2 regions of the Burkholderia thailandensis E264 genome follow, and region 1 is predicted to be linked to the other one. Evidence: predicted binding sites of a transcription regulator. Region 1 holds the regulator's gene; the other holds the start of a gene.
The links. Region 1 encodes NrdR, which represses ribonucleotide reductase genes. Its sites were predicted from a motif close to CACNANATNTNGTG; they were not measured.
Positions count from the first base shown of each region.

Region 2: the regulator NrdR is predicted to act here: its motif matches at 10,059-10,072, upstream of BTH_RS21435 (ribonucleoside triphosphate reductase).

Region 1 covers NC_007651.1:1,546,609-1,560,475, forward strand. The annotation lists gene BTH_RS19165 (aminotransferase class V-fold PLP-dependent enzyme) at 1-485, shown strand, start outside; gene BTH_RS19170 (DMT family transporter) at 589-1,509, shown strand; tRNA gene BTH_RS19175 (tRNA-Lys) at 2,158-2,233, opposite strand; gene ybgF (tol-pal system protein YbgF) at 2,303-3,052, opposite strand; gene pal (peptidoglycan-associated lipoprotein Pal) at 3,072-3,584, opposite strand; gene tolB (Tol-Pal system beta propeller repeat protein TolB) at 3,602-4,903, opposite strand; gene tolA (cell envelope integrity protein TolA) at 5,000-6,004, opposite strand; gene tolR (protein TolR) at 6,001-6,450, opposite strand; gene tolQ (protein TolQ) at 6,461-7,138, opposite strand; gene ybgC (tol-pal system-associated acyl-CoA thioesterase) at 7,317-7,808, opposite strand; gene BTH_RS19215 (SDR family NAD(P)-dependent oxidoreductase) at 7,894-8,640, opposite strand; ZMP/ZTP riboswitch at 8,848-8,948, shown strand; gene glyA (serine hydroxymethyltransferase) at 9,095-10,342, shown strand; gene nrdR (transcriptional regulator NrdR) at 10,349-10,828, shown strand; gene BTH_RS19230 (GspH/FimT family pseudopilin) at 11,014-11,574, shown strand; gene BTH_RS19235 (hypothetical protein) at 11,571-11,981, shown strand; gene BTH_RS19240 (type IV pillus assembly protein) at 11,978-12,763, shown strand; gene BTH_RS19245 (pilus assembly protein) at 12,859-13,362, shown strand; gene BTH_RS19250 (type IV pilin protein) at 13,380-13,832, shown strand.
Region 2 covers NC_007651.1:2,018,825-2,036,938, forward strand. The annotation lists gene hemN (oxygen-independent coproporphyrinogen III oxidase) at 1-549, shown strand, start outside; gene BTH_RS21390 (Crp/Fnr family transcriptional regulator) at 561-1,250, shown strand; gene BTH_RS21395 (hypothetical protein) at 1,227-2,549, opposite strand; gene BTH_RS21400 (NAD(P)H-dependent flavin oxidoreductase) at 2,779-3,996, shown strand; gene BTH_RS21405 (ubiquinone anaerobic biosynthesis protein UbiU) at 4,084-5,118, shown strand; gene BTH_RS21410 (U32 family peptidase) at 5,159-6,046, shown strand; gene BTH_RS21415 (ubiquinone anaerobic biosynthesis accessory factor UbiT) at 6,102-6,581, shown strand; gene BTH_RS21420 (putative zinc-binding protein) at 6,622-7,074, shown strand; gene BTH_RS21425 (anaerobic ribonucleoside-triphosphate reductase activating protein) at 7,292-8,011, opposite strand; gene nrdD (anaerobic ribonucleoside-triphosphate reductase) at 8,030-8,236, opposite strand; gene BTH_RS21435 (ribonucleoside triphosphate reductase) at 8,242-10,005, opposite strand; gene BTH_RS21440 (NnrS family protein) at 10,596-11,819, opposite strand; gene BTH_RS21445 (hypothetical protein) at 11,966-13,099, opposite strand; gene BTH_RS21450 (metal-sulfur cluster assembly factor) at 13,122-13,460, opposite strand; gene BTH_RS21455 (nitric-oxide reductase large subunit) at 13,540-15,828, opposite strand; gene BTH_RS21460 (alkane 1-monooxygenase) at 16,577-17,743, opposite strand.

The DNA.
Region 1 (13,867 bases):
AACGCTGGCTCGACCGTTTGGGCGATCATCCGATCGATCTGCATGCGGCGGAAGTGCTGGCGCTCGACCGGCATCGATTGCACGACGACAGCGCGCGTCGGCTCGAATTGAGCGAAATGCATCTGGCGGCGTCGATGGGGCTGAAGGTCGCCGTCGACGAGGCGCGCGGCCGGGATCTCGATGCCGCCCGACGGATCTACGCGGCGCTTTGCGAGCGGCTCGCCGCTCGCGGCGACGTGACGTTGCTTCATCCGGGATCGGTTCACAGCGGGATCGTGAGCTTCGTGCATCGAGATCGGACGCCCATCGAACTCGTTAATCATTTAAGATCACATCGAATCAATGCATGGAAAATCGCGGGCAGTCATACGCCGCTCTATCTGGGCGCACGCGGATACGAATCGGCCATTCGTTTATCCGTGCATTGCACGAACGCGATGTCCGATATCGACGACCTCGAGCGGGCGCTTTTCAGTTCGACGTGACGCGCACGCTGCTTCGGTGAATCAGGGGACGCGCATTATTCATCGAATCGGCATCGATACATAACAAGCATTTCACTCGCCGCATCACAGGAACATCAAACGGATGGAAACAAACGGACGCCTCGATGGCCGGGCTTTAGGAGCTATCGGCATTGCCTTGTTGACGTGGTCTTCTTCGTATGCCGCCATCGCTTACTGCTTGGGCGCGTTTACGCCCAGCGAGATCGCCTTTTCGCGATTGCTGGTCGCATCGATCAGTTTTGCGGTGTTATGGGTGGTCAAGCGCTTTGCGCTTCCGGCCGCGCGGGATCTGCCGAGAATCGCGATATTCGGCATTCTCGGATTGACGGTTTATCACCTCTGTCTCGCTTACGCGGAGACGCGTATTCCGAGCGGCACCGCGGCGATTCTCATCGCGCTGTCACCGGGGGCGACCGCACTGTTGTCCGCGATCTGGCTGCGCGAATCGATCGGGATGATCAAGGCGGCGGGCTTCATGATCGCGCTTGCGGGCGTCGCGTTGGTCGTCGTCACGAGCGGGCAGGGGTTAAGGATGGAGCCGGCGGCGCTATGGGTGCTCGTGAGCGTTGCGGGCCTCGCGATCTATTCGGTGGGGCTCAAGCCGATCCTCAGTCGCGTCGGATCGCTCGGCGTGACGGCGGCGGCATTCGCCGCGGCGACCGTCGCCGCCGCGCCGTTCGGCGCGCCGCATCTCGCCGCCGCAATCGGCGATGCGTCGCACGCCCGGCTCGCCGCATTGGCATGGCTTGGCATCGCGCCGACTTTCGTCGGATACATCGCGTGGAATTTCGCACTGCGGCGGGCGCCCGCCTCGCAGGTCACGAGTTTTCTGTATCTGTCGCCGCCGCTTTCGATCCTGATCAGTTGGGTCTGGCTTGGCGAGCAGCCGTTGCTGATCACGCTGTTGGGCGGCGGCATCACGTTGATCGGCGTTGCGTTGGTCAATGCGCGCGGCAAGATCGGCAAGACGGCGGGCGTTCAGCCGTCGAGAAGAGGTGCATGAATCCGTATCCGTCGGCGCGGAATCCACGTTGATTCGCTGAGATCGAATCGCGTTGCGCCGATGGGCGCGCTCGCTGCGCAAGAACCCGGGCAACAATCGAACGGCATTCATGCCATGCGGAGGGGCTCGTGAACATGAATCGATTCGTGTCGGCAGGCATTGCGTTGATCGAAGGCGGGCTGATTGCGCTCGCGCTGGCCGTGGCTGTCTATGTCATACGCTGGGCGACGTTTGCGGTCGAGGCGATGTGAGCCTGGAAGGCGGGGCGGCTGCGTGGAAAGCGGAGATTCGTTCGGGCGCGTCGTTTCGAAGAGTCGAGCCATGCGTTGCTCATCGGACGGGCATCTCGTTGCGGCGCGCCGGCGTTCGCGGCGATGCGAATCGGGACGACGGCGCGCGTGCCCGTTGACGCAGCCGAATGGCGCGAAGCGCAACAGCGCAACCGGCCGCGTCGCTTGTCGTCAACGTGAGTGGCGCGTGTTTCTCTGGAGCGGGAGAAGCGTCGAGCACGAGGCGTGCGACCCTGCGTCGGAACAAGCACGGGCGACTCGACGATGAGCGTCTCTTCGGCGTTGCTGATGCGGCGCTCAGCGTAGACGCCGCAGATGCGAGAAGGGCCCGGCGCGAACGCCAGGCCCTTGATTTTCTTGGTAGGCCGTACTGGATTCGAACCAGTGACCAACGGATTAAAAGTCCGCTGCTCTACCAGCTGAGCTAACGACCCAAAAGAGGCGAAATTATAGCGACCCTTCGGCAGGGGTGTCAACCCTTCGGCCGGTCGCGTCGTACGTCGTCACTTGATCGCGTCCAGCTTGCTCTGCGCCGTTTCCGCCGCATTCGAGCCGGGGAACTGCGACACGACCTGCTCGAGGGTCTTCTTCGCGGCCGCCTTCTGGCCTTGCTCGAGTTGATTGGTGCCGATCGCGATCAGCGCATCCGCGGCACGGGGGTGCTGCGGATAGTTCTTCACGAGTCCCTGCCATGTCGCAGTCGACCCCTTGTAGTCGCGCAGTGCGTACTGCGCGTTGCCGAGCCAGTATTGCGCGGTCGGCTGATAGGGGCTTTGCGGGTACTTGGCGATGAACGCGCGGAACGAAGCCGCAGCGCCCTTGAAGTTGCCGTTGCGGAACTGCTGCGACGCCGCGTTGAACGCGTCCGTTTCACCCGGCTGCACCGTGCCTTCTACGCCGTCCACCGTCGTCTTCTGCGGCTCGAATTTCTTGAGGCGCGTATCGAGATCGGTGTAGTACTCCTTCTGTTGGCGTTCGAGCGTTGTCAGACGGTTCGTCAAATCCTCGTTCTCGCCGCGCAGCGTCGCGACCTGCTGGTTCAGCTGGTCGAGACGGTTGGTTTGATCGAGGATCGTGCGTTGCGCGGCGGCGAGCTGGCTCGCGAGACTGTCGGACTTGCTGCGCAAGTCGAGCACCGCACGGCGGGCCTCGTCGTCGTCGAAGAGGCCCGCGTGCGCCGGCGCGGCCGCGAGGGCCGCACCTGCCACGCACAGCGCGGCGGCCGTGCGCAGCCAGGAAAAACGGTGCGTCATACAGCGATTCTTCCGTTACTTACTGTTGATAGACGAGGTCCGCGCGGCGGTTCTGCGCCCACGACGCTTCGTCGTGGCCGAGCGCGACCGGCTTTTCCTTGCCGAGGCTCACGGCTTCCATCTGCGAATCCCCGACGCCGAGCAGCGACAGTGCGCGACGCACCGCTTCCGCGCGCTTCTGGCCGAGCGCGAGGTTGTACTCGCTCGTGCCGCGCTCGTCGGTGTTGCCCTGGATCAGGATGTGGCGCTGCGGGTGGCTCTTCAGGTATTGCGCGTGTTGCTGCAGCAGCGGCTGGTACTGGTCCTGCACCGAGTAGCTGTCGAAATCGAAGTAGACGCTGCGCTTCGCGAGCGGGCTGTTCGGATCGTTCAGCGGATCGACGGTCACTTGCGCGACGTTCTCGGGATTCGGTTGCGTGCTGACGGCGCCGCCCTGGTTCGCGTGTTCGTCGAGCTTCACCCCCGACTTGCACGCGGCGAGCGCGCCGATCATCAGCATCGCGAACGCGAGACGAAGTTTTTTCGACATCATGGTTACTCTCCTTGTGGTCATTGCATGAAGGGCCCCCAGGACGGCTCGCGAATCGCGCCGCCCTGAACGGACAAGATCTGCGGCGGCGCGCTGCCGTCGGACGGAACGGCAGCCAGCACGCTGCGGCCCCCCGATTGCGTAGCGTACAGAATGTACTGACCGTTCGCCGCGAAGCTCGGCGATTCGTCGCGCGTCGTGTTGGTGACGGCATTCGCCGCACCCGTTTGCAGATCCTGAACGTACAGCTTGAAGCCCCCGCCCGTGCGCGAGATGTACGCAAGCAGCTTGCCGTCCGGGCTGATGCGCGGACTCGTATTGTAGCTGCCGGTAAACGTCACGCGCTGAGCGGCGCCAGCGCTCTCGCCTCCGGCGGGCATCCGATAGATCTGCGGCGCGCCGCCGCGATCGCTCGTGAAATAGATCCACTTGCCGTCAGGGGAGTAGAACGGCTCGGTGTCGATCGAACTGCTGCGCGTCAGGCGGTGCAGCCCGCTGCCTGTCGAGCTGACGGAATAGATCTGCGTATTGCCCGTGAGCGACAGCGCGACGGCGAGCGTTTGACCGTCCGGCGACCATGCGGGTGCGCTGTTGTTGCCTTTCTGGTTCGAGATCACGTAGCGGCGGCCCGTCGGCAGATCGTGAATGTACACGACGGGCTTCCTCAGCTCGAACGACACGTACGCCACCTTCGTTCCGCTCGGCGACCACGCGGGCGAGATGATCGGTTCCTTGCTCGTCAGCGCGGGAATCGCGTTCTGGCCGTCCGAATCGGAGATCAGCAGCTTGTAGACGTTGCCCGTGCGCTGCACGTACGACAGGCGCGTGTTGAAGACGCCGCGCACGCCGAGCAGCTTCTGGTAGATGTAGTCGGCGATCTTGTGGCCGGTCTTGCGCATCCCCTCGTTGTCGTTCGACGTCGTCAGCGACAGCCCTCCGAGGCTTTGCTGCTTGACGGTGTCGTAGAGGATGAAGTTGACCTTGTACTGGCCGTTCGGCTCGCGGCTCACGCTGCCCGCGACGAACGCATTCGCGCCTTTCGCCTTCCACGCGCCGAAATCGACCGACGCCGTTTCCGGCACGGGCGTGCCGCCCGCGTCGACGTTGGTGAATTTGCCGCTTCTCGCGAGGTCGGCGCGCACGATCGACGTGACCTGTTGCGGCAGACTCGCTTCGTTGACGAAATTCGCGGTGGCGATCGGAAACTGGGTGGAGCCGACGCCTGTGATCAGGACATTCACCTGCGCGTGGGCGGCACCGCCCGCGGCAATCAGACACGAGGCCACCAGTGCCCTGAAACCTAGCTTCGTCATCAAACTCATGCTTCCTGTTCCCGTATGTACGCTGCGCAACCGCAGAGACTCAAAAATACCCGATTCGTTCCCGGTGCGACGGCGGGAGTGTAAGCGCAAACGCGCTCATTCCGCCGCCTTGAAGGTAATCGTAATCTCGGATGGGGTGCGACCGTTGGTATCGGGCGGCAGGGGCACCGATGCCTGGATCGCGCTGATGACCGCCTGATCCCACCCCGAATTTCCGCTGGACCGGCGGATCGACGTGCTGAGCACGTCGCCCGACGGCGTGCAGCGGATCGCCACGACGGTCACGAGGCTGTCGCGCTCGCCCGCCCACACGATGTTCGGCTTGACGCGCCGGCGGACCTTGTCCGCATAGCCCGGCGACGCGGCGTTGCCGCCCGAGCCCGTGCCCGTGCCGCTCTTCGCGAGGCCTTCGCCGCCGCCCGAGCCGCCGCCCGCCATGCCTTGCAATTGCGCGAGGCGCGCCTGGCGCTCTTTGTCGAGCTTTGCTTTCGCCGCGGCGTTCGCCTTGGCGGCCGCCGCCTTCGCAGCCTTCTCGGCGTCCGCCTTCTTCTGCGCGGCGAGCTGTTCCTGTTTCTTCTGCTGTTCGAGCTTTTGTTGCTCGAGCTTCTGCTGTTCGAGTTTGCGCTGCTGTTCCGCCAACTGCTGCTGCTGCTTGAGCTTCTCGGCCTGCTTCTGCTTCTCGCGCTCGACGGCCTTTTGTGCGGCGAGCTGGGCGGCCTGCTGCGCGGCGAGTTGTTGCGCCTTCAACTGCTGCTGCCGCCGCTGCTCCTCGAGCTGCGCCTCGCGTTCGGCTGCGGCCTGCTGCTCGCGCCGCTTCTGCTGCAGGGCGATGTCCGCTTCCTCGTTCTTCACGGGCGGCGGGGGAGGAGCGACCTTCACGGGCGGCGCGGGCACCGGCTGCGGCGTCGACGTATCCGGCACCGACGTCCACAGCTCGGCCTCCGCGCCGGCCGGCGTGCTGTTCTGCCAATGCACGCCGTGGTACAGGAAAAGCGCGAGCAGTACGTGCATCAGCGCGGCAAGCAGGAACGCGCGGCCTGTGCCGCGCTCGCGCGGCGGCCGGGGCGGATAGGCGGCGGTGCGCGGCTGGCGAGGCTTCATTGCGATTTGACGAGCAGACCGACGCGCTTCACGCCGCGCGCCTTCAGATCGGACATCACGGTCATCACCGCGTCATATTGAACCGTTTTGTCGGCCGCGATCACGACGGGCTGATCCGGATGGTCGGCCTGGCGCGCAGCGATGAAGCTGTCGAGCTCGGCCTTCGTCATCGTGTCTTCCTGCGACGCGCCCGAATCGCCCTTGTAGCGGACGCTCATCTTGCCGTCGGCCTGGATGTTGATGACGACGGGCGGCGTCTGCTCCTGGGGCGCGGCGTTGCCGACGGTTGGCAGATTGACGATCGACGGCGCGACGAGGGGCGCCGTCACCATGAAAATGACGAGCAGCACGAGCATCACGTCGATGTAGGGCACGACGTTGATGTCGGCCATCGAGCGGCGCGAGCGGCCGCCGCGCATGCTGGAACGAATGGGAGTGCCGGCCATCGCGTGCTCCTTATTGCGCCTGGCGCTGCAGGATATTCGAGAACTCTTCGATGAACGTTTCGAAGCGGATCGCGAGGCGGTCGATGTCGTGCGCGTAGCGGTTGTACGCGACGACGGCCGGAATCGCGGCGAACAGGCCGATCGCGGTCGCGACGAGCGCTTCGGCGATGCCCGGCGCGACGTTCGCGAGGGTTGCCTGCTGAACGTTCGCGAGGCCGCGGAACGAGTTCATGATCCCCCAGACGGTGCCGAACAGGCCGATGTACGGGCTCACCGAGCCGACGGACGCGAGGAACGACAGATTCGATTCGAGGACGTCCATCTCACGCTGAAATGATGCGCGCATTGCGCGGCGCGCGCCATCGAGGAGCAGCGCCGGATCGTTCAGGCGCTTTTCCTTTGCCTTCAGGAACTCGCGCATCCCCGATTCGAAGATCCGCTCGAGCGCTCCGATCGTGTGGCGGTTGTTCGCGGCGCTCTGGTACAGCGCCTGCAGGTCGCCGCCGGACCAGAAGTCGCGCTCGAAGCGCTCGGTCTGCGCGCGGGCGCGGCGGATCGCGAACCACTTGCGGAAGATGAACGTCCACGACATCAGCGACAGGACGAGGAGAAGCCCCATCACCGCCTGGGCGAGCACGCTCGCGTTGAGGACGAGGGAAATGATCGACAGGTCTTGAGAAGTGTTCATAGAGGTTTGTGTAACGTCCCTTCGGGGAGGCCTGGCCAGAATGCGCCCGGCCGGCGCGCTCCGGCGGCGTCCGGGTGGAGCGGTCGGCTGCGCGCCGCGCTCGCGCGGTGCGTCGCCGGAAACGCTCCGCCGAATCCTGCTTAGTGGCGGATCATGGGGTCGAGTTCATCGGCTTTGTCTAAACGGCACTCACGCATGCGCCGTTGACACGGCTTGCCGGCTTTATGGCCGGCCCGCGTTCGAGTGCGGCGAAGACGGGGGCCGGGATCGCGGTCGGCTTGAACGCCGAGCGGTCGACGCAGCCGATCCGAATGTCGGCCGCGACGAGCAGCGTGTCTGCCCGCCACGCCTGTTGTTCGAATTCGACGCTCGCGCGGCCGATGCGCGCGATTCTGCAGATGATTTGCAGCGTGTCGTCGAGCCGCGCCGGCGCGCGATAGTCGAGGTCCGCTTGGCGGACGATGAAAATCGCGCCCGTTTCGTCGGCGATCCGGCTTTGGTCGATTCCGCATGCGCGCAGCCACTCGGTGCGCGCGCGTTCGAAGAATCTCAGGTAATTCGCGTAGTAGACGATGCCGCCGGCGTCGGTGTCCTCGTAATACACGCGGACCGGCCACGCGAAGTCGGGTGCCGCGTCGGGCTGTCGGCTGGGTTCGATCATGGCGCGCATTCTACCGGAACAGGCGACCCCGATTCCCCTGATTCGTAACGGAATGTTGCCTTCGCCGGGCCGCCTATACGGCCCGGCGGCGCGATCAGCCGCGATGGACGGTGAGACCGGCGGGCGCCTGCGCGACAGGCATCATCTCGATCGTGTTGATGTTCACGTGCGCGGGACGGGTTGCGATCCAGTAGATCGTGTCGGCGATGTCCTCGGCGGTGAGCGGCTGGACGTTTGCGTAGACGTTCGCCGCCTTCTCGTCGTCGCCGCGGTAGCGCACGTTCGAGAATTCGGTGCCGCCGCAGAGGCCCGGTTCGATATCGGTGACGCGCAGCGGCGTGCCGATCAGGTCGGCGCGCAGGTTCAGGCTGAACTGGCGCACGAACGCCTTGGTCGCGCCATAGACGTTGCCGCCCGGGTATGGATAGCTGCCCGCGACCGAGCCGAGGTTGAAGATGTGGCCGCGGCCGCGCTCGACCATGCCGGGCAGCAGCGTGCGCGTGACCGTGACGAGGCCCGAGCAGTTGGTGTCGATCATCGTCTGCCACTCGTCGAGGCTCGCCCGATGCGCGGGCTCGACGCCGAGCGCGAGGCCCGCGTTGTTGACGAGGACGTCGATCGCGGCGAATTCCGCAGGCAGCGCGGCCGGCACGGCCTCGACGGCCGCGCGGTCGCGCACGTCGAGCTCGATCGGCAGCAGGGCGCCGCCGAGCTCGGCGGCGAGCGCATCGAGGCGCTCCTTGCGGCGAGCGGAGGCGACGACGCGGTGGCCGCCCTTGACGAAGGCGCGGGCGATGGCGGCGCCGAAACCTGCCGACGCACCGGTGACGAACACGATCATTGCTGCAGCTCCTAAAACGATGCTTGCTGGGGGGAACTCGTTAGCCTACTGACATCGCGGCGGTGCGGCAAGGAGCGGCGCGCCCGTCTGCGACGCTCGCGGCAAACCCCCGCCCGGCGCCCCTCATGGATTTGTCCCCTAATATAGGTGGGGACTGCCGCACGCGGTTGCCTATTCATGGCGCATCCAATAAACTAGCGTGCTCAATACCCCCTGCGTGACTGGCGATACGACCTTTCGGGGTCAAGGTGGAGCATCCCACCGTGAAGCGCGGGGCGTCGCTTTTGCCGTTCGCCTGGGCAGCCGTTGTGCGCGCCGCGTTGCGTGCTTTGCCGGTGGCTGTCCCGCCTCGCGTTCCTCGGAATTCCTCCGCCGCGTCGAGCCGGTTGCGCTGCCGGCTGCGCGACGTTACTTGGCCACTTCGGTCAACCTGTACACACTTAACGGAAACCGTATGTTTGACAGAGCCCAAAGCACCATTGCGAACGTCGATCCCGAGATCTGGCAAGCGATCCAGCAGGAAAACGTCCGCCAGGAAGAGCACATCGAGCTGATCGCGTCGGAGAACTACACGAGCCCGGCCGTGATGGCGGCGCAAGGCTCGCAGCTCACGAACAAGTACGCGGAAGGCTACCCGGGCAAGCGCTATTACGGCGGCTGCGAATACGTCGACATCGTCGAGCAGCTTGCGATCGACCGCGTGAAGGCGCTGTTCGGCTCCGAAGCCGCGAACGTGCAGCCGAACTCCGGCTCGCAGGCGAACCAGGGCGTGTTCTTCGCGATGCTCAAGCCGGGCGATACGATCATGGGCATGAGCCTCGCGCATGGCGGCCACCTGACGCACGGCTCGCCCGTCAACATGTCGGGCAAATGGTTCAACGTCGTGAGCTACGGCTTGAACGAGAACGAAGACATCGACTACGAAGCCGCCGATAAGCTTGCGCACGAGCACAAGCCGAAGCTGATCGTCGCCGGCGCTTCGGCGTTTGCGCTGAAGATCGATTTCGAGCGTCTCGCGAAGATCGCGAAGGCGGTCGGCGCGTACCTGATGGTCGACATGGCGCACTACGCGGGCCTCATCGCCGCTGGCGTCTACCCGAACCCGGTGCCGCACGCCGATTTCGTCACGACGACGACGCACAAGAGCCTGCGCGGCCCGCGCGGCGGCGTGATCCTGATGAAGGCCGAGTACGAGAAGCAGATCAACTCGGCGATCTTCCCGGGCATCCAGGGCGGTCCGCTGATGCACGTGATTGCGGCGAAGGCCGTCGCGTTCAAGGAAGCGCTGTCGCCGGAATTCAAGGAATACCAGCAGAAGGTGATCGAGAACGCGCGCGTGCTGGCCGAGACGCTCGTCAAGCGCGGCCTGCGCATCGTGTCGGGCCGCACCGAAAGCCACGTGATGCTCGTTGACCTGCGCGCGAAGAACATTACCGGCAAGGCCGCGGAAGCGGCGCTCGGCAATGCGCACATCACGGTCAACAAGAACGCGATCCCGAACGATCCGGAGAAGCCGTTCGTGACGAGCGGCGTGCGTCTCGGCTCGCCCGCGATGACGACGCGCGGCTTCGGTCCGCAGGAAGCCGAACTGGTCGGCAACCTGATCGCCGACGTGCTCGAGCATCCGGAAGACGCGGCGACGATCGAGCGCGTGCGCGCGCAGGTCGCCGACCTGACCAAGCGTTTCCCGGTCTATCGCTGATCGGCCATGCGCTGCCCGTTCTGCCGGCACGACGATACGCAAGTGGTGGATTCGCGCGTGTCGGAAGACGGCGCCGCGATCCGCCGGCGTCGGCGCTGCTCGGCCTGCGACAAACGTTTTACGACGTACGAGCGGGTCGAGCTGGCGTTGCCGGCCGTTGTGAAGAAGGACGGCAGCCGCACCGAATTCGACCGCCGCAAGATCGTCGCCAGCATGAAACTGGCGCTGCGCAAGCGCCCGGTTGCGGCCGATGCGATCGACGCGGCGGTCGCCCGCATCGAATATCAGTTGCTCGCGTCCGGCGAGCGCGAAGTCCGCAGCGAAAAGCTCGGCGAACTCGTGATGAACGAGTTGCGCCAGCTCGATACGATCGCCTACGTGCGTTTCGCGTCTGTCTACCGTCGGTTCGAAGACGTCTCCGAATTCGCGGACGTGATCGAGGAGTTCCGCCGCGCGGCACCCGCGAAACCGCCGCGCAAGCGCTGAGTTCGCGCATTCCGTTTCCCGTTTCGTTTCCCAGTCCATTCGTTTCTCCTGCGGAGCACGCGGTGTGCGTGCTCGCCTGGGCGATTGTCGTGCGTTCGATTGCGGCGCGCGACTCGGCCGTTCGGCGGATGGTCGGCGTTCGCCGGCACGCGTAGAGTCGGCGCATCGGGTTCCAGGAGAGGGCGATGCGATCGGAGCGTGGCAGTCGGGCGGTGGCGGGTTTCATGCTCGTCGAATTGATGGTCGCGCTCGTGATCGTCGCACTTGTCGCGGTACTGAGCGTGCCGACGTTCGCGGGCGCTCGGATGCGCGACCGGGTCGACGCGCGTGCGCGCGTGTTCGGCGCATCGCTTGCCTATGCGCGCGGCGAGGCGGTGAGGCTCGGCGCGCGCGTGGTGCTCTGCCGCAGCGCCGCGGCCGCGAACTGTATTGCGGCGGGACGGCCGTGCGATGACGGGACGACCGACTGGTCATGCGGCTGGGCCGTCGCCGTCTCGGATGGCGAGCGCGGCATGCGCGTGTTGCGCCGTATCGCGCGTGATGCCCGAGTCGCCGTGACGGGGGCGACTGTCGACGTCATATTCACGCCGCCCGCAGGCCAGGTGATCGGCGGCTTCCGGAGTTTCGAATTTGCACCGAGTGACGCATCGGGCGCGTGGCGCGGCGACCGCTGGCGTCGTTGCCTGCGGATCGCGGCGGGCGGCCGCGTGCGGTTTTTCGAGGGCGGCTGCGGGGCGGCGGCATGATGCGCTCTCGGTCGATGCGTGGGAGCACGTTGCTCGAGGCGGCGATCGCGTGCGCGCTGCTCGCGGTCGCGGCACTTGGTGTGGTCGCCGCATTGCTCGCGGCGATGCGAGGCGAGCGTGACGCCGCGGCGCGCGAGCAGGCGATGATCGTTGCCGATTCGTGGTCCGAGATGGCGCGAGCCGGGGCACTGTCGGGCGTCGATTGGGATGCGTCGATGTCCGGATTGCGCCACGGGAAGCTCGTAGCGACGGGCTCAGGTGCGGGTATTTCGAGTGTACGGGTCGAATGGGAGAGGTTGGGGGCGGGCGCCGCGGGGCCGCGGCATTGCGACGGCGATGTCACGGCGGCCCAAGATGTCGCGAAGCCGTGCGTGACGCTCGCTTATGCATCGACGGATCACCAATGATGGGAGCAACACGTTGGCGCGCGCACACGCTGATCGAGGTGATGATCGCGATGGCGCTCGGCTTGATGATTTTGCTTGCCGCGATGACGCTCTATCGCGTGCAGCGCGCAGCCTATTCGGCGGCGGCCGATGCCGCGCGCCTGCGCGACGCGGCGCAGGCGGCGCTCGCGCTGATCTCGCAACAGATCCAGTTGGCGGGTTTCGTGCCGCTCGATGCGCTTGATGCGCGCTCTGTGCCGGGGCTGTTCGGCTGCGCTGCGGGGCGCCCCGTCGGCGCCGACGGGCAGCTTGCATGCGATTCGCTGGCAAGCGGTTCCGATGGCCTCGTCGTTCGCTATGTGGGAGACGGCGTTTCCACGTGGCCGACGGCGAGCGGGCGGGCGACGGACTGTCTCGGCCAAGGTGTCGGCGTGGCCGACGCGCAGCCGCTGATCGTCAACCGTTTCTACGCACGCGTCAGCGCATCGACGGGCGAACCTGAACTTTATTGCGAAGGCAGCGGCAGGCCCGGCATCGCGCAGCCGCTCGTCGAAGGTGTCGAGCGCTTGCGTCTGCGCTACCGGTTGCACGGCGCCGCACGGTGGATCGATGCGCAGGCCTTGTCTGCCGACGATTGGACCGATGTGACCGCCGTTTCCGTTTGCGTGCAAGTGCGGGGCATGCGCACGGGGCGCGCGGCGCGTTACGTCGACTGCGAGGGGCGAGCGGCGAGCGCGCCGGACACTCGCGCGAGACTATCGCTTCGGCGATATGTTGCGGTCCGTAATCGAGCGGGCGCATGATGCGCTCCATCGCCGGGCTGAATGCGGGGCGACCACGGACGGTTCCGAGGCGTTCGACGCCGCACTATGCGCCGCAGCGGCGGCGCGAGCCGCTGATGCGCGGTTCGCGGGGCATCGCGCTGCCGGGCGTGCTTGCCTTGACGGCCTCGCTCCTCGTCATGTCGCTTGCGTGGTTCGAGATCGCGACGACGGAGGTCCGGCGCACGACGAACGTCGCGAGCCGATTCATTGCATTCCGTGCGGCGGATGCGGCGCTCGAAGCATGCGCGGACGCACTGCGGAGCGGCGCGGCGCCGTTACCATCGGCAAGCGGCGGCACGGCGCCGACGCATGAGCCGAGCGGCTGGCGGCAACCGGGTGCATTCGACGGCATCGGCGCATTCAGGCCGTACGCCGGATGGCCGGGCGCGGCGCAGGCGCCAAGTTGCTTGATCGAAGCGTGGAGGTTGCCGGCGCGCCCCGACGCGCGCGCCTACCTCGTGACCGCGCGCGGTGTGGGCGCGGCGCGCGATACGGTCGAGTGGCTGCAATTGCAGATTGCGATCGAGAGCGGACGCGTCGAACGCCGGTGGCGCCGGGTCGTGGGCCGGCCGGCATAGAAGGCGGAGGAACGGCGATGTCGTGTATCGAACGCAGCTCGCGCTTGCGGGGCTTCACATTGATCGAAGTGGTCGTCGCGCTCGCGATCGTGGCCGTGCTCGCGGCGTTTGCCGTGCCGTCGTATCGCAGTCATGTCGAACGAGGGAACCGGCTGACCGCGATTGCCGCGCTGTATCGCGCCGCTCAATACGTGGACGCGTTCGGCGATGCGCCGCCCGCCGCATTACCGGACGGGATGAACAGGGCGCCCGATTCCGGTCGGGTTGTCTACGTGTTGCGGATCACGCTCGACGACGCGCGCGGCGGATATGCACTGGAGGCGAGTCCTGCCGCCGACGGCGCGATGCAGGGCGATAGATGCGGCGTCTATGTGCTGCACGCGGACGGCACGCGGGGGAATCGCGCGGCCGGAGGCGCCGCCTTCGATGAAGGCGTGCTGGGAGCCGATGTGTGCTGGCGAGCCAGCTAGATGTGGCGCGTCGAGAACCGGTCGCTCGACGCCGG
Region 2 (18,114 bases), 470 kb from region 1:
CGGCGGTTGCTCGACGCCGGATACGTGTACATCGGGCTCGACCACTTCGCGAAGCCGAACGACGAGCTCAGCAACGCATTGCGCGAGCGCAGCCTGCACCGCAATTTCCAGGGCTACACGACGCAGGCCGAATGCGACCTCGTCGGCTTCGGCGTATCGGCGATCGGCAAGGTCGGCGCGTCGTACAGCCAGTCGACGCGCTCGCTGAAGACCTATTATCGCCAGCTCGACGCCGGACGCCTGCCGATCGAGCGCGGCTTCGCGCTGAGCGCCGACGATCTGCTGCGCCGCGAGGTCATCATGACAGTGATGTGCAGCACCCCCGTCGATTTCGCGGAGATCGGCCGCAGGCACGGCGTCGATTTCGTGCGGCATTTCGCGCACGAGCTCGCGCAGCTCGAGCCGTATCGCGACGCCGGGCTGCTCACGATAGACGCGGAGCGCATCGCCATTACGCCGAAGGGGCGCATGTTCGTGCGCGCGATCGGCATGGTGTTCGACGCGTATCTCGGCCGGCCTGCCTCGGCGTCCTATTCGAAGTTGATCTAGAAGGTGGCGTGATGAAGGAAAGCAAGATTCCGGTCCAGGACTTTCTCGCGCGGTTGCCGCTCTTCAGCGTGCTGTCGCGCGGCGAGCTCGACAATCTCGCGCGCGGCACGATGCGCGTGCAGGTGCCGCGAGGGCAGACGGTGTTCAGCCGCGGCGATCCGTGCGGCGGTTTTCACATGATCGTCTACGGCCAGATCAAGCTGAGCTCGTTCTCGCCGCTCGGCATCGAGAAGATCGTGCGCCTGCTCGGGCCGGGGGACAGCTTCGGCGAAGCGGTGATGTTCATGGACAAGCCTTACGCGGTGACGGCGAAAGCGCTGTCCGACACGCTGCTTCTGCACGTGACAAAGGCTGTCGTGACAGAGGAACTCGATCACAATCCGGCGTTCGCGCGCCGGATGCTCGCGAGCCTCAGCATGCGCCTGCATCAGCTCGTCGTCGACGTCGAGACGTATTCGCTGCGCTCGGGCACGCAGCGCGTGATCAGCTATCTGCTCGAACAGACCGACACGCCCGTGGAATCCGGCATGCAGATCCGGCTCGAGACGGGCAAGAAGGCGATCGCGTCGCGCCTGAATCTCACGCCGGAGCATTTCTCGCGCGTGCTGCGCGATCTGTGCACGCGCGAGCTCGTCATCGTCAACGGCCGCGACATCTTCATTCCCGATGTCGACCGGCTACGCTCGGAGATGCAGTATTGACACAGACGCGACGCGCCGCCGGATTCGCGCGTAGCGCCGCCATGCGCCGAGCATGTTGAGCGCGAGCCAGCCGGCCGATACGCCGAACGCGACGGCGGCCGGCCGAGCGAACGGGGCCGGCGCGACGCTCGCGGCGACGAGCAGCAGCAGCGCTGCGACGTGTGCGTAGAATTGCGGGCGCGCCGCGCGTTCCGGCAGCATGTCCTTGACCTTCGGCATCGCGGGAATCGCGGTCTCGCTCGCCTTTTGTGCGTGATACCACAGCAGGAACGGGATGATCTTGTAGAGCATTCCGTTGATCGCCGACCACGCGCCGCCGATCATCAGCAGCACGCCGACCGTGACCGCGACGTCGCGGCCGCCCGCACCCGTGTTGGCGATCCACAGTACGCTCGCGCAACCGGCGCTCGCCATCGCGGTGCGCCAGAACAACGTCGTCGTATCGGCCTCCGGGCGCTTGCGCGTCCAAAGCAAGTAGAACGTCCACGCGGCGTAGGCCGCGTACAGCGCGTAGAGCGCGATCCGAATCGCGTCGGCGGCGAAGCCGAAGCGATCGGCCGGACCGAGCGCGACGGCGGAAGCCGCCACGAGCGCCGCGAACACACCCGGGCCCAGCCAGCGCGTGACGGCGCGCGGATAGGGCTCGGTCGCCTGGAACATCGGGATCAGCTGGTACGAGATGCCGATCGTCAGCAGCCCGACCCATCCGGCCAGCCCCCAGGTCGCGTGCAGGTCGACGAGACCGATCGAGAAGGCGCGCAGATGCCCGCCGAGCGCGAGCCCGAGCGATGCGCCGAGCGCGACGGTTGCGGCGAGCGCGAGCCACGCGAGGCGTACGGTGCGCATCACGCTCGCGGCGCCTGCCGGCATGTGTCGCCGCTGACGCGCGAAGCCGATCGCGCAGACGAGCAGAAACCACAGGAACGCCACGCCGAGCAGCAGCGCGGCGGGCGCGAACAGCGCGGGCGCCGCGCGCGCGAACGCCGCCGCGAGCAGCAGCGTGCCGAGCGCCAGGCACGCGTGGATCGCCGTGGCGCTTGCGACGGGCGATGCGATCCTGACGCCCGCGGCGACCGACATGATCTGAATCATCGCGCCGACCATCGTCGTCGCGAGCATCCCGAGCGCGCACAGATGCGCGAGCGCGAGCGCGGCGGGCGACCAGCGCGACGCGAGCGCGTCCGGCCCCGCCCACAGCAGCAACCCCGCCGCGGCGATCGCGAAGAGCGGCGCGCTCGCGAAGAAGCGCAGCGGCACGTTCAGCGGGGGGGAGCGATCGAGTTCGAGTTTGCGCTGCATGGCGAAAAGAGTGCGTTCGGCGAATGGCGCGGCGAAGGGGGCGGCCGGCGCGTCGCGCGTCAGCCGACCCTTCGGCGGCGCGCGACGCCTCCATGTTTCGGTATTCTGATCATAATCCCGGATTGTCGCGCGGTCCGCACCCAGACCTTGACGCCGATTAAGGCGGCGAGAACGCATTCGGCCGCACACTTACGCACCGGGCGTAAGCCGCCCCTTTCAGGAATTCGCCGTGTCCGTGTCCGTCGTCAAAACCGCATTCAGGAATCTCGTGATCAAGGGCAGGTCGCTGCTGCCGATTGTGCAAGGCGGGATGGGCGTCGGCGTGTCCGCGCACCGGCTTGCCGGCACGGTCGCGTCGCTCGGCGCGTGCGGGACGATCTCGAGCGTCGACCTGCGCCGCCATCATCCCGATCTGATGGCGCGCACCGGCCGCTCGCGTGATCGCGCGCTCATCGACGCGGCGAACCTCGAAGCGCTCGATCGCGAGATCCACGCGGCGAAAACGCTCGCGAACGGTTGCGGGCTCGTCGCGGTCAACGTGATGCGCGCGTTGTCCGAGTACGCGTCGTATGTGCGCCAGTCGTGCGAGAGCGGCGCGCATGCGGTCGTCGTGGGCGCGGGGCTGCCGCTCGACTTGCCCGAGCTGACCGCCGATTTCCCCGACGTCGCGCTGATTCCGATCCTGTCGGATGCGCGCGGAATCGGGCTCGTGCTGAAGAAGTGGATGCGCAAGAACCGCCTGCCCGACGCCGTCGTCATCGAAAACCCGCGCTATGCGGCGGGCCACCTCGGTGCGCCGACGACCGATAGCCTGAACAATCCGAATTTCGCGTTTCCTGCGGTGCTCGAAGGCACGTTCGCGCTGTTCAAGGAGCTCGGCATCGAGCGCGAGCGCATTCCGCTGATCGCGGCGGGCGGCATTCACACTCACGAGCAGGCGAAACAACTGTTCGCGCTCGGCGCGAGCGCGGTGCAGCTCGGCACGCCATTCGCCGTGACCGAAGAGGGCGACGCGCATCCGAACTTCAAGAAAGTGCTCGTCGAGGCGGGGCCGGAAGACATCGTCACGTTCATGAGCGTCGCGGGTCTGCCGGCGCGCGCGGTGAGAACGCCTTGGCTCACGAACTATCTGGAGCGGGAAAGGAAGCTTCAGCGTGCGGCGAAGCCGCGCAAGTGCCTCGTCGGCTTCGATTGCCTGCAGCAGTGCGGGTTGCGCGACGGCATCGAGAAGCACGGGCAGTTCTGCATCGATACCCGGCTCGCGTTCGCGCTTGCGGGCGACATCAAGCGAGGGCTGTTTTTCCGGGGCTCGGAAGTCTTGCCGTTCGGCCATGAGATCCGCTCCGTGCGCGAACTGATCGACTATCTGCTCACGGGCGTCAAGCGCGCGGCCGCCGCAGCGATCGCGCCCGAGCCGGCGCGCGCGCCGCTGCCCGCACTGGGCTGACGCCGCCCGCTTCGGGCGACGCCCGTTTCCGCCGCTCGCCGACACGCCGCGAGCGGTTTCTCGTTTCTTTGATGGAGCCGTCATGCCATGACGCAAAGCAGCCACTTCGCGACGGGCGCCGCGCCGATCGAACTCGTGTGCCCGGCGGGCAGCCTGCCCGCGCTGAAGGCCGCGGTCGACAACGGCGCGGACTGCGTGTATCTCGGTTTTCGCGACGCGACGAACGCGCGCAACTTCGCCGGCCTGAACTTCGACGCGCAGGCGATCGACGCCGGCATTCGCTACGCGCGCGAGCGCGGCCGCAAGGTGCTCGTCGCGCTCAACACGTATCCGCAGCCGGACGGCTGGGCCGCATGGCGGGAAGCGGTCGGCCGCGCGGCCGACGCGGGCGTCGACGCGATCATCGTCGCCGATCCGGGGCTCATGCGTTTCGCGCGCGAGCGCTATCCGGACCTGCGGCTGCACCTGTCGGTGCAGGGCTCGGCGACGAACTACGAGGCGATCAACTTCTATCACGAGCACTTCGGCATATCGCGCGCGGTGCTGCCGCGCGTGCTGTCGCTCGCGCAGGTCGAGCAGGTGACCGAAAACACGCCGGTCGAAATCGAGGTGTTCGGCTTCGGCAGTCTGTGCGTGATGGTCGAGGGGCGCTGCGCGCTGTCGTCGTACGCGACGGGCGAATCGCCGAACACGCGCGGCGTGTGCTCGCCCGCGAAGGCGGTGCGCTGGCAGAAGACGCCGGACGGCCTCGAATCGCGGCTGAACGGCGTGCTGATCGACCGTTACGAAGACGGCGAGAACGCCGGCTATCCGACGCTCTGCAAGGGGCGCTTCACGGTGGCCGACGAGAGCTACTACGCGATCGAGGAGCCGACGAGCCTGAACACGCTCGAACTGCTGCCGAAGCTGATGCAGATCGGCATACGGGCGATCAAGATCGAAGGCCGTCAGCGCAGCCCCGCGTACGTCGCGCAGGTGACGCGCGTCTGGCGCGACGCGATCGATCAGTGCGCATCGAACCTCGCGCGCTACTACGTGAAGCCCGCGTGGATGACGGAACTGAACAAGGTCGCGGAAGGGCAGCAGCATACGCTCGGCGCCTACCACCGGCCGTGGAAATGACACGCACGACGGCGCATGCCTGAATGCGGGAGCGAGGATCATGAAAATTGCTTTGGGCCCGGTGCAGTACTACTGGCCGCGCATCGCGACGATGCAGTTCTATCAGGCGATGTCGGAGACGCCCGTCGACATCGTGTATCTCGGCGAGACGGTTTGCTCGCGCCGGCACGAGCTGCGCTTCGCGGACTGGATCGAGATCGCCGACATGCTCGCCGAGGCCGGCAAGGAAGTCGTGCTGTCGACCCAGGTGCTGCTCGAATCGGGCCGCGATCTGAAGACGATGCGCGAGATCGCCGAGAACGGCCGCTATCTGGTGGAGGCGAACGACATGGGCGCGGTGCGCCGCAGCGCGTCGCGCGCGTTCGTCGCGGGGCCGTGGCTGAACGTCTACAACCCGCCGACGCTCGCGATGCTCGCCGAGCTCGGCGCGCGGCGCTGGGTGATGCCGCCCGAGATGAGCGAGGCGGGGCTCGCGCAGATGCAGGCCGAGCGGCCCGCGCATCTGGAAACCGAGGTGTTCGCGTACGGCCGCATACCGCTCGCGTTTTCCGCGCGCTGCTTCACCGCGCGCAACCGCAATTTCCCGAAGGACAACTGCCAGTACGTGTGCATGGAACATCCGGACGGCCTGCCGCTGCACACCCGCGAAGGCGAGCCGTTCCTCGTGCTCAACGGCATTTCGACGCAGTCCGCGCGCGTCTACAACCTGATCGGCGAGATCGACGCGCTGCGTGCGCTGAACGTCGACGTCGTCCGGTTGAGCCCGCAATCGCAACACATGACCGACGTGATCGACGCGTATCACGGCGTGCTGAGCGGCCGCACGGACGCGGGCGACGCGCTCGCCGCGCTGCACGACAGGATGCCGGAGGCGTCGTGCAACGGCTACTGGTACGGCAGGCCGGGCCTCGAGCGCGTCGCGCGCTGAGGGCGCGGCGCGGCGTTTGCCGTGCCGCTTCGGACGGAATGATGAGGAACCCACGATGAATGCTCCGCTTTTTCAATTGCCGCCGGCACTCGGCAAGCTGCTGTCGAAATTGCCCGCGTACCCGGGCGCGCTGTTGTTCGCGAGCGGGATCAATCTCGTGCTGCGCCGGCATTTGCCCGCCGAGACGCTCGCGTTGCTGGAGGGGCGTCCGTTACGCATCGAGGTGAAGGACGCCGGCATTGCTTTCGATTTCGTCTGCCGGCGCGGGACGTTTTCGGCGCTGCCCGGCGGGCGAGACGTCGATCTGACGATCGGCGCGACCGCGTACGACTTCTATCTAGTTTCGCAGCGCCGCGAGGACCCGGACACGTTGTTCTTCAGCCGGCGTCTGACCATGGAAGGCGATACCGAACTCGGGTTGCTCGTGAAGAATTCGCTCGACGCGATCGACCTGTCGGTGCTTTCGATCGAGCGATGGCTGCCGACGCGGCTGTTTCGACGCCCGCCGATCGAGCGCGGCGCAATGTCGGACTGATACGTGAACGCACGCACGGAAGAGCGATCAGGAGACCGGAATGAAGCACGAAACGAAAACGCTGCCGATCGTCTATTCCTGCTCGGGGTGTTCGAACGTCGCGCAGCTCGCGAATCACGTCGCGGTGCGGCTCGACCGCGGCGGCGATGCGGAGATGTCGTGCATCGCGGGCGTCGGCGGCGACGTGCCGTCGCTGCTGAAGGTCGCGCATTCGGGGCGGCCGATTCTCGCGATCGACGGGTGCCCGCTCGTATGCGCGAAGAAGAGTCTCGAGCGGCACGGGATCGCGCCCAACGCGCATTTGCAGCTCGGCGAGCACGGCGTCAGAAAGCGCTTTCACGAGGATTTCGACCCGGACGACGCGCGTCGCATTCTCGCGATCGCGAAAGCCGAAGCGGAGCGGCTCGCGAGCGGCGAGCCAGAACCCGAGCCTGAACCCGAACTCGCGCAGGCGGGCGAGGACGCCGACGCCGCGCTTCAACACAAGCGCTGATTTTCGCGATATCCGATGCGCGGGCCGCGTGGCGGCGCGGCGGCGACTCGACTCGATCGGCAGTCCGGCGATCGAGCCCGCGATGGCGGTTGCGGCATGCGCGAAGCCGAGCGGGGAGGCGCGGAGAATACGGCGCGGGAAATGCGATTGCGCCGGGGAAGTCGCCGAATGAGCCGCCGAATGAGCGCCGGAACAGACACGGCCGAAGCGCACCGGCTCACCCGCGCCGAATCGCAAAATCCGCAAACAGGCGATCGAGCTGGCCGAGCACCGCATTGCTCGGATAGCCGGCGAGCGATGCGGCGTTCAGCGCGCCATCGCCGCATCCTTGCGTTCGAAACACTTGCAGCACGTAACGCTCGACGCCGAGATCGGCGAGTTCGTGCGCGATGCGCAGCAGCGCCGGCTCGGGCAGCAGATCCGGATGCGCGGTTGTCCGGCATTCGTACGCAATGCCGCTCGCGAGCACCGCTTCGAGACTTTGCCGCGCATGGCCGCCGCTCGCGCGCACGCGTGTCGTGCGCGTGTAGTCGTCGAACGGCGCTTTCACGTCGAGCCCGATCCAGTCGAGTGACGGCAGCAGTCGGGAGAGTCGCCGCGGGTGCGTGCCCGCGCTGTGCATGCCGACCTTGAAGCCGAGCCGCCTGACGTCGTCGATCGCCGCGGCGAGCGCCGGATCGATCGACGGCTCGCCGCCGCTGAACACGACCGCGTCGATCAGCCCGACGCGGCGCGCGAGGAATGCGAGCAGCGCGTCCCATTCGATCTCGGCCGGCCGCGAGCGCGGCTGCAGGTGCGGATTGTGGCAATAGCCGCAACGCCATGGGCAACCCTGCACGAACACGACCGCGGCGAGCTGGCCGGGATAGTCGGTCGCGGTGAACGGGACGAGCCCGCCCACCTTGAGCGGATGACGCCGGGGGAGGGCGAGGTTCATCGCGTGAGCGAGCCGCGCTTACGCCGCCGCGCGCATCGCGACGTCGCCCATTTCGCGTTCTCGGAAGTACTTGCGCTCGTGGAATTCGCCTTGCTTGCCGACGTTGAACGACGAGACCGGGCGATGGTAGCCCATCACGCGGGTCCAGATTTCGCATGGCTGACGTTCGTCGTCGGACAGCGCGATCGAGGCGAGGGCGGCTTGTGAGTTGGCTTGTGTCGTCATGATGTTCAGGCTTCCATCGGTTGGGATTGAGACAATTTGCGACGCAGCAGCGCTTCGTCGCACTTCGGGCAAAACTTGTGGCTGCCGGCGAGATAGCCGTGCTTCGGGCAGATCGAGAAGGTCGGCGTGACGGTCAGATACGGCAGCGAGAAGCGGGTAAGCGCGCGCTTCACGAGCGTGCGGCACGCGTCGGCGGACGACAGCGGCTCGGTCATGTACAGATGCAGCACCGTGCCGCCCGTGTATTTGCGCTGCAGGTCGTCCTGGCGTTCGAGCGCCTCGAACGGATCGTCGGTGAAGCCCACCGGCAACTGCGACGAGTTCGTGTAGTACGGCATCTGCGGCGTGCCCGCCTGCAGGATGTCCGGATAGCGGCGGCGGTCTTCCTTCGCGAAGCGGTACGTCGTGCCTTCGGCGGGCGTCGCCTCGAGGTTGTACATGTGGCCCGTTTCCTCCTGATACTCGACGATGCGCGCGCGCACGTGGTCGAGCAGGCGCAGCGCGAACGCGTGGCCCCAGTCGGTCGTCAGATCGTGCGCGTCGCGCGTGAAATTGCGGATCATCTCGTTGATGCCGTTCACGCCGAGCGTCGAGAAATGGTTGCGCAGCGTGCCGAGATAGCGCTTGGTGTACGGGAAGAGCCCGTTGTTCATGTGGTGCTGGATCACCTCGCGCTTGATCTCGAGGCTTTCCTTTCCGTAGTCGAGCAGCGTGTCGAGCCGCGCGAAGAGCGCGCGCTCGTCGCCCGCGTGCAGATAGCCGAGCCGCGCGCAATTCACGGTGACCACGCCGATCGATCCCGTCTGCTCGGCCGAGCCGAACAGGCCGTTGCCGCGCTTCATCAGCTCGCGCAGGTCGAGCTGAAGGCGGCAGCACATCGAGCGGATCATGTTCGGCTTCAGCTCCGAATTGATGAAGTTCTGGAAGTACGGCAGGCCGTAGCGCGCGGTCATCTCGAACAGGCGCTCGGCGTTCGGGCTGTGCCAGTCGAAATCGGTCGTGATGTTGTAGGTCGGAATCGGGAACGTGAACACGCGGCCCGCCGCGTCGCCCGCCTGCATCACCTCGATGTACGCCTGGTTGATCATGTCCATTTCGGGCTGCAGGTCGCCGTACGTGAACGGCATCTCTTCGCCGGCGATCACGGGCACCTGCTCGCGCAGATCCTCGGGGCAGATCCAGTCGAACGTCAGGTTCGTGAACGGCGTCTGCGTGCCCCAGCGCGACGGCACGTTCAGGTTGTAGATCAGTTCCTGAACGGACTGCCGGACTTCGGCGTAGGTGAGCGCGTCGCGGCGCACGAACGGCGCCATGTACGTATCGAACGAGCTGAACGCCTGCGCGCCCGCCCATTCGTTCTGCAGCGTGCCGAGGAAGTTCACGATCTGGCCGACCGCGCTCGACATGTGCTTCGGCGGCCCCGACTCGACCTTGCCCGGCACGCCGTTCAGCCCTTCGGTGAGCAGCGTGCGCAGCGACCAGCCCGCGCAATAGCCGGACAGCACGTCGAGATCGTGGATGTGCAGATCCGCGTTGCGGTGCGCTTCGCCGATCGCGCTCGGGTAGACGTGGCTCAGCCAGTAGTTCGCGATCACCTTGCCGGACACGTTCAGGATCAGGCCGCCGAGCGAATAGCCCTGGTTCGCGTTCGCGTTGACGCGCCAGTCCTGCCGGTCCAGGTATTCGTTGATCGACGATTCGACGTCGATCAGCGGCTTGTCGCGCGACGCCGGATTCGACGCGGCGCTGGGGTGCAGGGTCTCGGACAACGTGGGCCTCTCTCGGTGGTGGCACAAAATCTGGTGATGGGCTGAATGCTAAATACCAGATGTTGTGATGGTCAACGTCGATTCGCCGAAGTTCGGCGCGTACTTGACGGCGATTAAGGCGATGCGAATTCGGGCTGCGGCATCGGCGGCGAGGTTGCGCGGATCGGATGCGCGGCGCGCGCGGGCAGCAGGATGCGCGGCGCTGCGGCCGATGAGCGGCTTCAGGGCACGATAGGGAGGGGGCCGCGGGCGGGAGCGTGAGCGCCGCGATGTGCGGACGTCACGAGGCGCGCGAGCGCGGAGAGCGGGGCGGCAGTCGCCGGACGGTCAGGCACCATCTCGTCGAGCGATTTGCCGTCGGCGCGGCGGCGTTCTTCGCATCGGCATGCGACGGCGCGCTTGGCCGCGGGGGACCGGCGGGCGCAGCCGCCGGACCGTTGCGCGCGCAACGGGTACCGTGTGGCGGCACGGCCGGCGGCCGCCCGCATTCGATTGAGCGCCGCGCGCTTTGCGGCGGGCTCGTCGACGAGCGATGTCGAACGCGAATGCGCGCGATGCGGGTGATGGGAACGATGCGTGCCGCCGCCCGCCTACCCGCTGGTCTTCGCGTCCGAACCGGGCGCGGCCGGCGCGGGGGACGTCAGGAGTCCGGCATAGCATGCGACGTAGACGAGCAACGCGGCCGTCCAGCCGACACCGGCGGCGACGAGCCATTGCGCCGTCGCGGCGGGCGCGAGCCACGGCCCCGCGACGCGCGCGAGCGTCGCGGCGATCAGCAGCCCGTAGCACACGCGCTCGGCGACATTTGCGACGGGCTCGCGTCCCGTATGCTCGAGCGCGGTGCGCGTGATCATCCCGATGATCGCGCAGCCGATCACACCCGTCGTGAACGCGTGCAGCGCGAGCGAATGCGCGACAAGCCCGTACGCGCTCAAGGCCGTCAGTGCGAAGCCGGCCACGATCGATGCGTAAGCGGCGTGCAAAATCGACAGCATCGGCCGCCGCCGGACCGCCCAGAAGCGCCAGCCGACCAGCCGCGCCGTGTGCAGCGCGGCCGCCGCCCCGGCGAGCGAGGCGATCGCGGGCGCGGGCGCGCGCATCGCGTCGGCGATCAGCGCGGCGAGCGTCACCGACATCACCGACGATTCGACGATCCGCCACTGCTTGACCGGCAACCCGGGCTGAGCGGCCGTCGTGATCGACGGGATGATGCGTCCGCCGATGATGACGATGAAGAGCACGAGCAGCCCCGCGGCGAGATCGACGCAGCGCAGCGCCCAGTCGGCGTGTCCTTGCCGGACCCACAGGTGAAAGAGCGCGTTGAGTGCGGCGAGCATGCCGAGCGCGATGGGCAGGAAGATGCCGTGCCGATTTTTCGCGCCGATCAGCGCACGAACGAGCGCGTAGGCGATCGCCGGCAGGAACGCGACGTCGACCGCGGCCGCGGCCCAGCCGGGCCCCGTCCACATCAGCACGCGGCCAGCCAACCACAGCAGCCACAGCGCGGCGAGCGACGGGCCTTGCGCGGGATTCGTCGACGTCCAGGTGCGCAGCGACGTCAGCAGAAAGCCGGACACGATCGCGCCGCCGAAGCCGAACACCATTTCGTGCGCGTGCCAGAACAGGCCGCTCGCGGGCGCCGCGTGCCCGGCCGAGTCGTGGCCCGCGAGTGCGCCGAGCCACGCGAGCATCGCAATCGCGCCGAAGCAGGCGCCGCCGAGATAGAAGGGCCGGAAGCCGGTCGACCATAGCGCGGCGCGAGGGCCGTCGGGCGGCGCGAGCGGGCTGTGGTTCGTCGAGCGAACGAGCGGCATGACGTTCCCCTTTTTCGATATGTTGCTTTCTTGATGCATGATAGGAGAAGAAGCGCGCGCGTGCGCTGCGACAAGATTGCGCGGCTGCGTTGTTGTCCGCGCGCAAGGCACGCGCGTCCGCGCGTTGACGTGGCGGATGCGGTGAACTAAACGGCGCGCTTGCCAGCGCCGCGTTGCGACGCCGAACGGCGCGCGAGCGCGACGCCGATCGCGAGCGTCGCGGCGAAGCTCGCGATCGCGAGCGCGGCGAGTTCGCCGCCCGCGCGCCGCAGCGCGAACGCATCGAGCAGACCGCCCGCGACGCGCAGCGCGACGGCCGCGTGCAGGAGCGCGAGCGGCGCATAGAAGAACGGCCGATACGCGACGCGCAGCCGCGCGACGGCCGGCACGATGATCGGCATGTGCCCCAGGATCATCGAGAACACGAAGCCGAGCGTGAGCGCGTGCAGCGCGGCGTCGTGCGCCGGATGGCCCGGCGCGAGCGCGCCGTTCAGACCGAGCGCGCCGCTGACCGCGAGCCAGCCGTAGCCGGACAGCAGGCAGACGGCGATGAAGCGCGTGAGGCCGCGCTGGCGCACCGTGTGGCGCGCGATGTCATGGCGGATCAGCCACCACGCGAGCAGCAGCTCGCCCGCGCCGAACAGCCGCAACGCGGGCAGCGGCTGCCAGGGCGCGAGCGCGGCGGCGACGGGCAGCAACGCGGCGATGCCGCAGAAGCAGGCGCTCGCGCCGCGCGGCAGCGGGCGCACGCGCGTGAGCTCGAGCCGCTCGGCGGCGATCGTCAGGATCAGGAACGCGAGCCACCACGCAACGGCCGCGAACGGATCGCCCGTCAGCAGCCAGACGACATTGCCCGCCCACCAGCACCCGACGCTCGCGGCGAGCACCCACAGGAACAGCGCGGTTTGCCGCCGCAGCACCGCGGCGTTGACGGCGAGCGCGACGCTCGCCGCGCCGGCCAGCAGCGCGGCGGCGAGCATCGGCGGCGCGCCTGCCAGCAATGCGACGCCGGCCGCGACGGCCATCGCGGGCACGAGATACGCCCAGCGCGCGCCGAGCGCGACTGCGCGCTCGACGCCGATCACCGCGCCGAAGAACACCGGGATCATCAGCACGCCGTGCCACGCGAGCCTCGATACGGCATGTGCGGGCGCGGGCGCGCCGAGCCGCGCCAGGCCCGTCGCGATGCCGCACGCGAGCAGCGCGACGATGACGCCGCCCGCCGCGACGCGCACGATCGCGCGGGCGAGCGAAGCGGTCGGTTGCATGGCGGCGCGCATGATCTCGAGGGCGTGAAGCGCGTCAGGCGATCGGCCAGCCCATCTGCTCGCGCGCGGCGTCGCTCATCATCTTCGGCGCCCACGGCGGCTCCCAGACGAGATCGACGTCGACGGGCAACGCATCGGAGGTGAACCCGCCGAGCGTCGCCTGCACGTCGTCGATCACGACGCCCGCCATTGGACAGGCGGGCGACGTCATCGTCATCGTCACGACGATGCGCTCTTCGGTGCGTTCGATCCGGTAGACGAGACCGAGGTCGACGATGTTGACGCCGATCTCCGGATCGATGACTTCCTTGAGCGCTTCGCGCAGTGCGAGTTCGTCGGGCGTTTCGCAACGGATCGCTGAGGAATTCGACATGATTGCTCCGAACGGAGGAAGGGGAGGGGCCGGCGGGCCGCGCGACATGCACGGCCCGCCGGCTGCGCGAGAGTGCAGCTTACATGCGCTGCGCGGCCTGGCCGACGGCGCGCTCGTCGGGCTGCGGCGGCACGGGCCGGCGCAGCAGGCGAAGCGCGAACCAGCCGAGATACAGCACGCCGAACGCGAACACGACGTCGCCCGGCACGCGCAGCCACACGAGCGCGTTCATGATCGGCGCATGCACGACTTCCGGCGAGCGCGCGTACCAGAGGCCCTTCGTCACGCTCGCGTACGCTTCATAGATGCCTGACGGCAGGATCGACAGGAACACCATCATGAAGAGGCCGACGTTCAGCAGCCAGAACGCGGGCTTGAGCAGGCCGTCGCTCCACACGCTGCGAGCGGACATGCCGCGCAGGCAGAACAGCATCAGGCCGATGCCGAGCATCCCGTACACGCCGAACAGCGCGGCGTGGCCGTGCGCGGGCGTCATGTTCAGGCCCTGCACGTAGTAGAGCGAGATCGGCGGGTTGATCGAGAAGCCGAGCAGGCCCGCGCCGACGGTGTTCCACACGCCGACCGCGACGAAGCAGAGAATCGCCCACTTGTACGACTGAACCCACGGCGCGGCCTGCGACTTGCGATACGTCTGCCAGCCTTCGAGGCCGACGAGCGCGAGCGGCACCACTTCGCACGCGGAGAACACGGCGCCCACCGCGATGATCGACGTCGTCGCGCCGGTGAAGTACAGATGGTGCAGCGTGCCGAGAATGCCGCCGAACAGGAACACGATCGTTTCCATCACGATCGCGCGGTTCGCGCTTTCGAAGCGGATGAGGCCGAGGCGCGCGAAGATGAGGGCGATCACCGCGGTTGCGAACACTTCGAAGAAGCCTTCGACCCACAGGTGCACGAGCCACCATCTCCAGTACTCGATCATCGAGTAGTGGGTGTTTTGCCCCCACGCGAGCGACGACGCATAGAAGAGCCCGATGCACGCGGCGGACAGGAACACCATTGCGATCAGGCCGCGGCCTTCGGTTGCCTTGTTCTTCAGCGCGGGCATCAGCGCGCGGCCCATCAGGAACAGCCAGAACAGCAGGCCGACGAAGAGCAGGATCTGCCAGACGCGGCCCATGCTCGTATAGGCCAGGCCCTGATTGCCGATCCAGAACGAGAAGTTCGTGCCGAGATGCTTGAGCGAGCCGAGCCAGCCGGTGGCGGTCGAGCCGACGACGATGAAGATCAGCGCCCAGAACAGCACGTCGACGCCGAGCTTCTGCAGCTTCGGCTCGCGGCCGGACAGGAGCGGCGAGATGTACAGGCCCGTCGCGAGCCACGCGGTCGCGATCCAGAGGACGCCGAATTGCGTGTGGATCGTGCGGCTCACGACCCACGGCATCACGTCCGCGAGCGGAATGCCGAAGAAGCTATGGCCTTCGACCGCATAGTGCGCGGTGATCGCGCCCATGAAGACCTGCGTGAGCAGCAGGCCGATCACGACATAGAAGTACTTCTTCGTCGCGCGCATCGACGGTGTCGGCTTCACGTTGAAGAGCGGATCGTTCGTCGGGACGGCGAGCGGCGACTCATGTTCACTGTGCGCGGTGTGATACCAGATCATCGCGGCGATCGCGCCGAGCAGGATGATCACGCTCGCGATCGACCACATGCCGTTCGCGGCGGTCGGCGTGTTGCCGACGAGCGGCTCGTGCGGCCAGTTGTTCGTGTACGTGATGTCCGTTTCGCCGGGGCGGTCGGTCGTCGCCGACCATGCGGACCAGAAGAAGAACGACGCGAGCGCGGTACGGTCGGCCGCGCCCGGCACCGAGCCCGCCGTCATCGCGTACTGGTCGCGCAGCGTGTCGAGCGCAGGATCGGCGCCGAACAACGCTTCGTAGTGCTCGGCCACCCGCAGCGCCGCCGCTGCGCGCGCATCCGACAGCGTGAGGCGATCGTTCGCCGCATCGTAGCGGTTCGTGCGCATTTCATGCTTCAGGCGCGCATCGAGCATGCCTTGCTGATCGACGGACAGCTTGTCGTACGGCGCGCCGAATTGCTGGCGCGCCCACGCGTCGCGCAGTTCGAGCGCTTCGCGATGCAGCCAGTCCGCCGACCAGTCCGGCGCGACGTAGCTGCCGTGCCCCCAGACGGTGCCGAGCTGCTGGCCGCCCGACGCGAGCCACACCTGCTGACCGCGCTTGATCTGTTCGCCAGTGAAAATGACGCGCCCATTTTCACTGACGACCGTGTTCGGTATCGGCGGCGCGGCGAGATAGATGTCTCTGCCGAGCCATAGCAGGACGGCGAATGACGCGAGGCAGACAAGCCCGAGCCATGTCCATAAACGACGTGTGGAGCGCATGACCTCTCTCCTTTCAAGAGGGTGGATGTGGAGAAAAACGTTCAATGCGACGGCGGCGCAACGGGCCGTCGATTAAACATGTACAAAGAATGTATGTTTAAGCGGATGGTATGAGACGCCCATGCGGTTGTAAAGGCTCGATGCCGCGACAGGGCGGCGCGATGCCGTGGCGCGGCGCCGCGCGCGGGCCGCGAAGGCGCGCCGATATTGGGCCGCCGGGCTTGGCGGGAAAGGCGGCGTGTCAATTGGTCGCGGGCGGGCGCGATGTCGCGGCGCGAGGTGTCGGCGGGGCCGGGCGCGCGTGCGGCGCGAGGGCCGCGTCGTGCCGAGACGGTGGCGCTGCGTGAGCGAACGACGGCGATTCAGCCGAGGTCGACGCGGGTGGTCAGCGCGATCGGAGCGGGAAAGGGGGCGGCAAAGGGGCCGGCAAAGAGGCCGGTCAATGGGCACGTCAATGGGCAAGCAAGCGGGCCGCGCCAGATGCGCGGGATCGCGCGACGATCCATATCAATCGTGCAGGCGTGAGAACGTGACGGCACGAAGGCGAGAGAGCAGGAAGCCGCGAAGCAATGCGGGCCACGCAACGAAACGCGAGCGACAAGAGCGGCGACCGCGCGCCGCATGCCACTCGAAACCCCTTCCGAACCGGCGGCCAGAAGCGCGGCTGCCGCGCACGTCGGCTTGCCGCAGCGCGCACCGCGCTTCTGGCCGCCGAACGTCGGGCGGCCAGAAGCGAAGCGTGGCCGATTCACGACGCGTTCGCGATGGCGAGATCCGCCAGCACCTTCTGCCGGATCGACGGCTTGATGTTCGATTGCGCCATGTCCGCGCCATAGTGCGCGACGACCCGCGGGTTCATCACCCTGAACCACAGCGGCGGAACGTACGCGAGCAGGATCATCGCCGCGTAGCCGGCGGGCAGTTGCGGCGAATCGTCGAAGTGCCGCAGCGCCTGATATGAGCGCGTCGGATTCGCATGATGGTCGGCGTGACGTTGCAGTTGATAGAGGAACAGATTCGTCACGACGTGGTTGCTGTTCCACGAATGCTGCGGCGTGCAGCGCTCGTAGCGTCCGGTCGGCAACTGCCTGCGGCCCAGTCCGTAATGCTCGACATAGTTCACGACCTCGAGCAGCGATGCGCCGTAGGCCGCCTGGATCAGCAGGAACGGCACGACCTTCGCGCCGCCGAACGCGATCGCGGCGCTCCAGAGCGCGACCGTCATCGCCCATGCCTGCAGCACCTCGTTGCGCCACGACCAGACCGAGCGGCCGCTTCGCGCGAGGCGCTCCCTTTCGAGCCGCCACGCGGATGCGACGCTGCCCGTCACGGTGCGCGGCAGGAACGCCCAGAACGATTCGCCGTAGCGCGCGCTCGCGGGATCGTTCGGCGTCGCGACGCGCACGTGGTGTCCGCGATTGTGCTCGACGAAGAAGTGGCCGTACGCGACGGGCGCGAGCGTGATCTTCGCGAGCCAGCGCTCGAGGCGGCTCGTCTTGTGGCCGAGCTCGTGCGCGGTGTTGATCGAGATGCCGGTTGCCGCGCCGAGCGAGAGCGCGAAGCCGAGATAGTCGTACCACACGAGCGGCTTCGTGCCGACGATCCATATCGCGCCCGCGAACGCGACGTAGACGACGAAGGTCGCGAGATAGACGACGTAACGATAGTAGCGGTCGCTTTCGAGCCGCGGCACGATCGATTCGGGCGGATTCTCGCTGTCCACGCCGATCAGCAGGTCGAGCACCGGAATGACGCCGAACGCGAAGAGCGGCCCGAACCACCAGAAGATGTGCCAGCCGGTCGACAGCGCAAGGAGCGCGGCGAGAAGCGGCAGCGTGATCGTCAGCGCGCCGAGCAGCCACCAATAGCGTTTCGTGTCGGCCCAGTCGTCCGACGCCGGTTGCTGGATTGCCATTGTCTCCCTCCAAGTTGTGTACCGATCTCCTCGTGTTCCGGCGAGTGGCGTGCGCGAGCGATCGATCGCCGTTCGCGCCGACGGGTTCATGCCCGTTGCGCTGATTTATACGTGCTCAATTATCGTTCAGCCAAACATTCGGATTAGGGCGCGACCTCCAAACATCGGCGTGGCCGGCAGGCGCCGTGGTGCCGCTTGTATCGGGCGACGATTCAAACATCCGTGTATTCCATGATTGCCGAACGAATGACGTGTAACAGCGAGGGTATTTCCGTATATTCGAGGGCGACGCACGACGCATGAAAGCGCGGTATCGCGTGCGTTCGCTCGCCAGCGTATTCGGCCGGCCGATGCCGCCCGGCGCTGCCTTC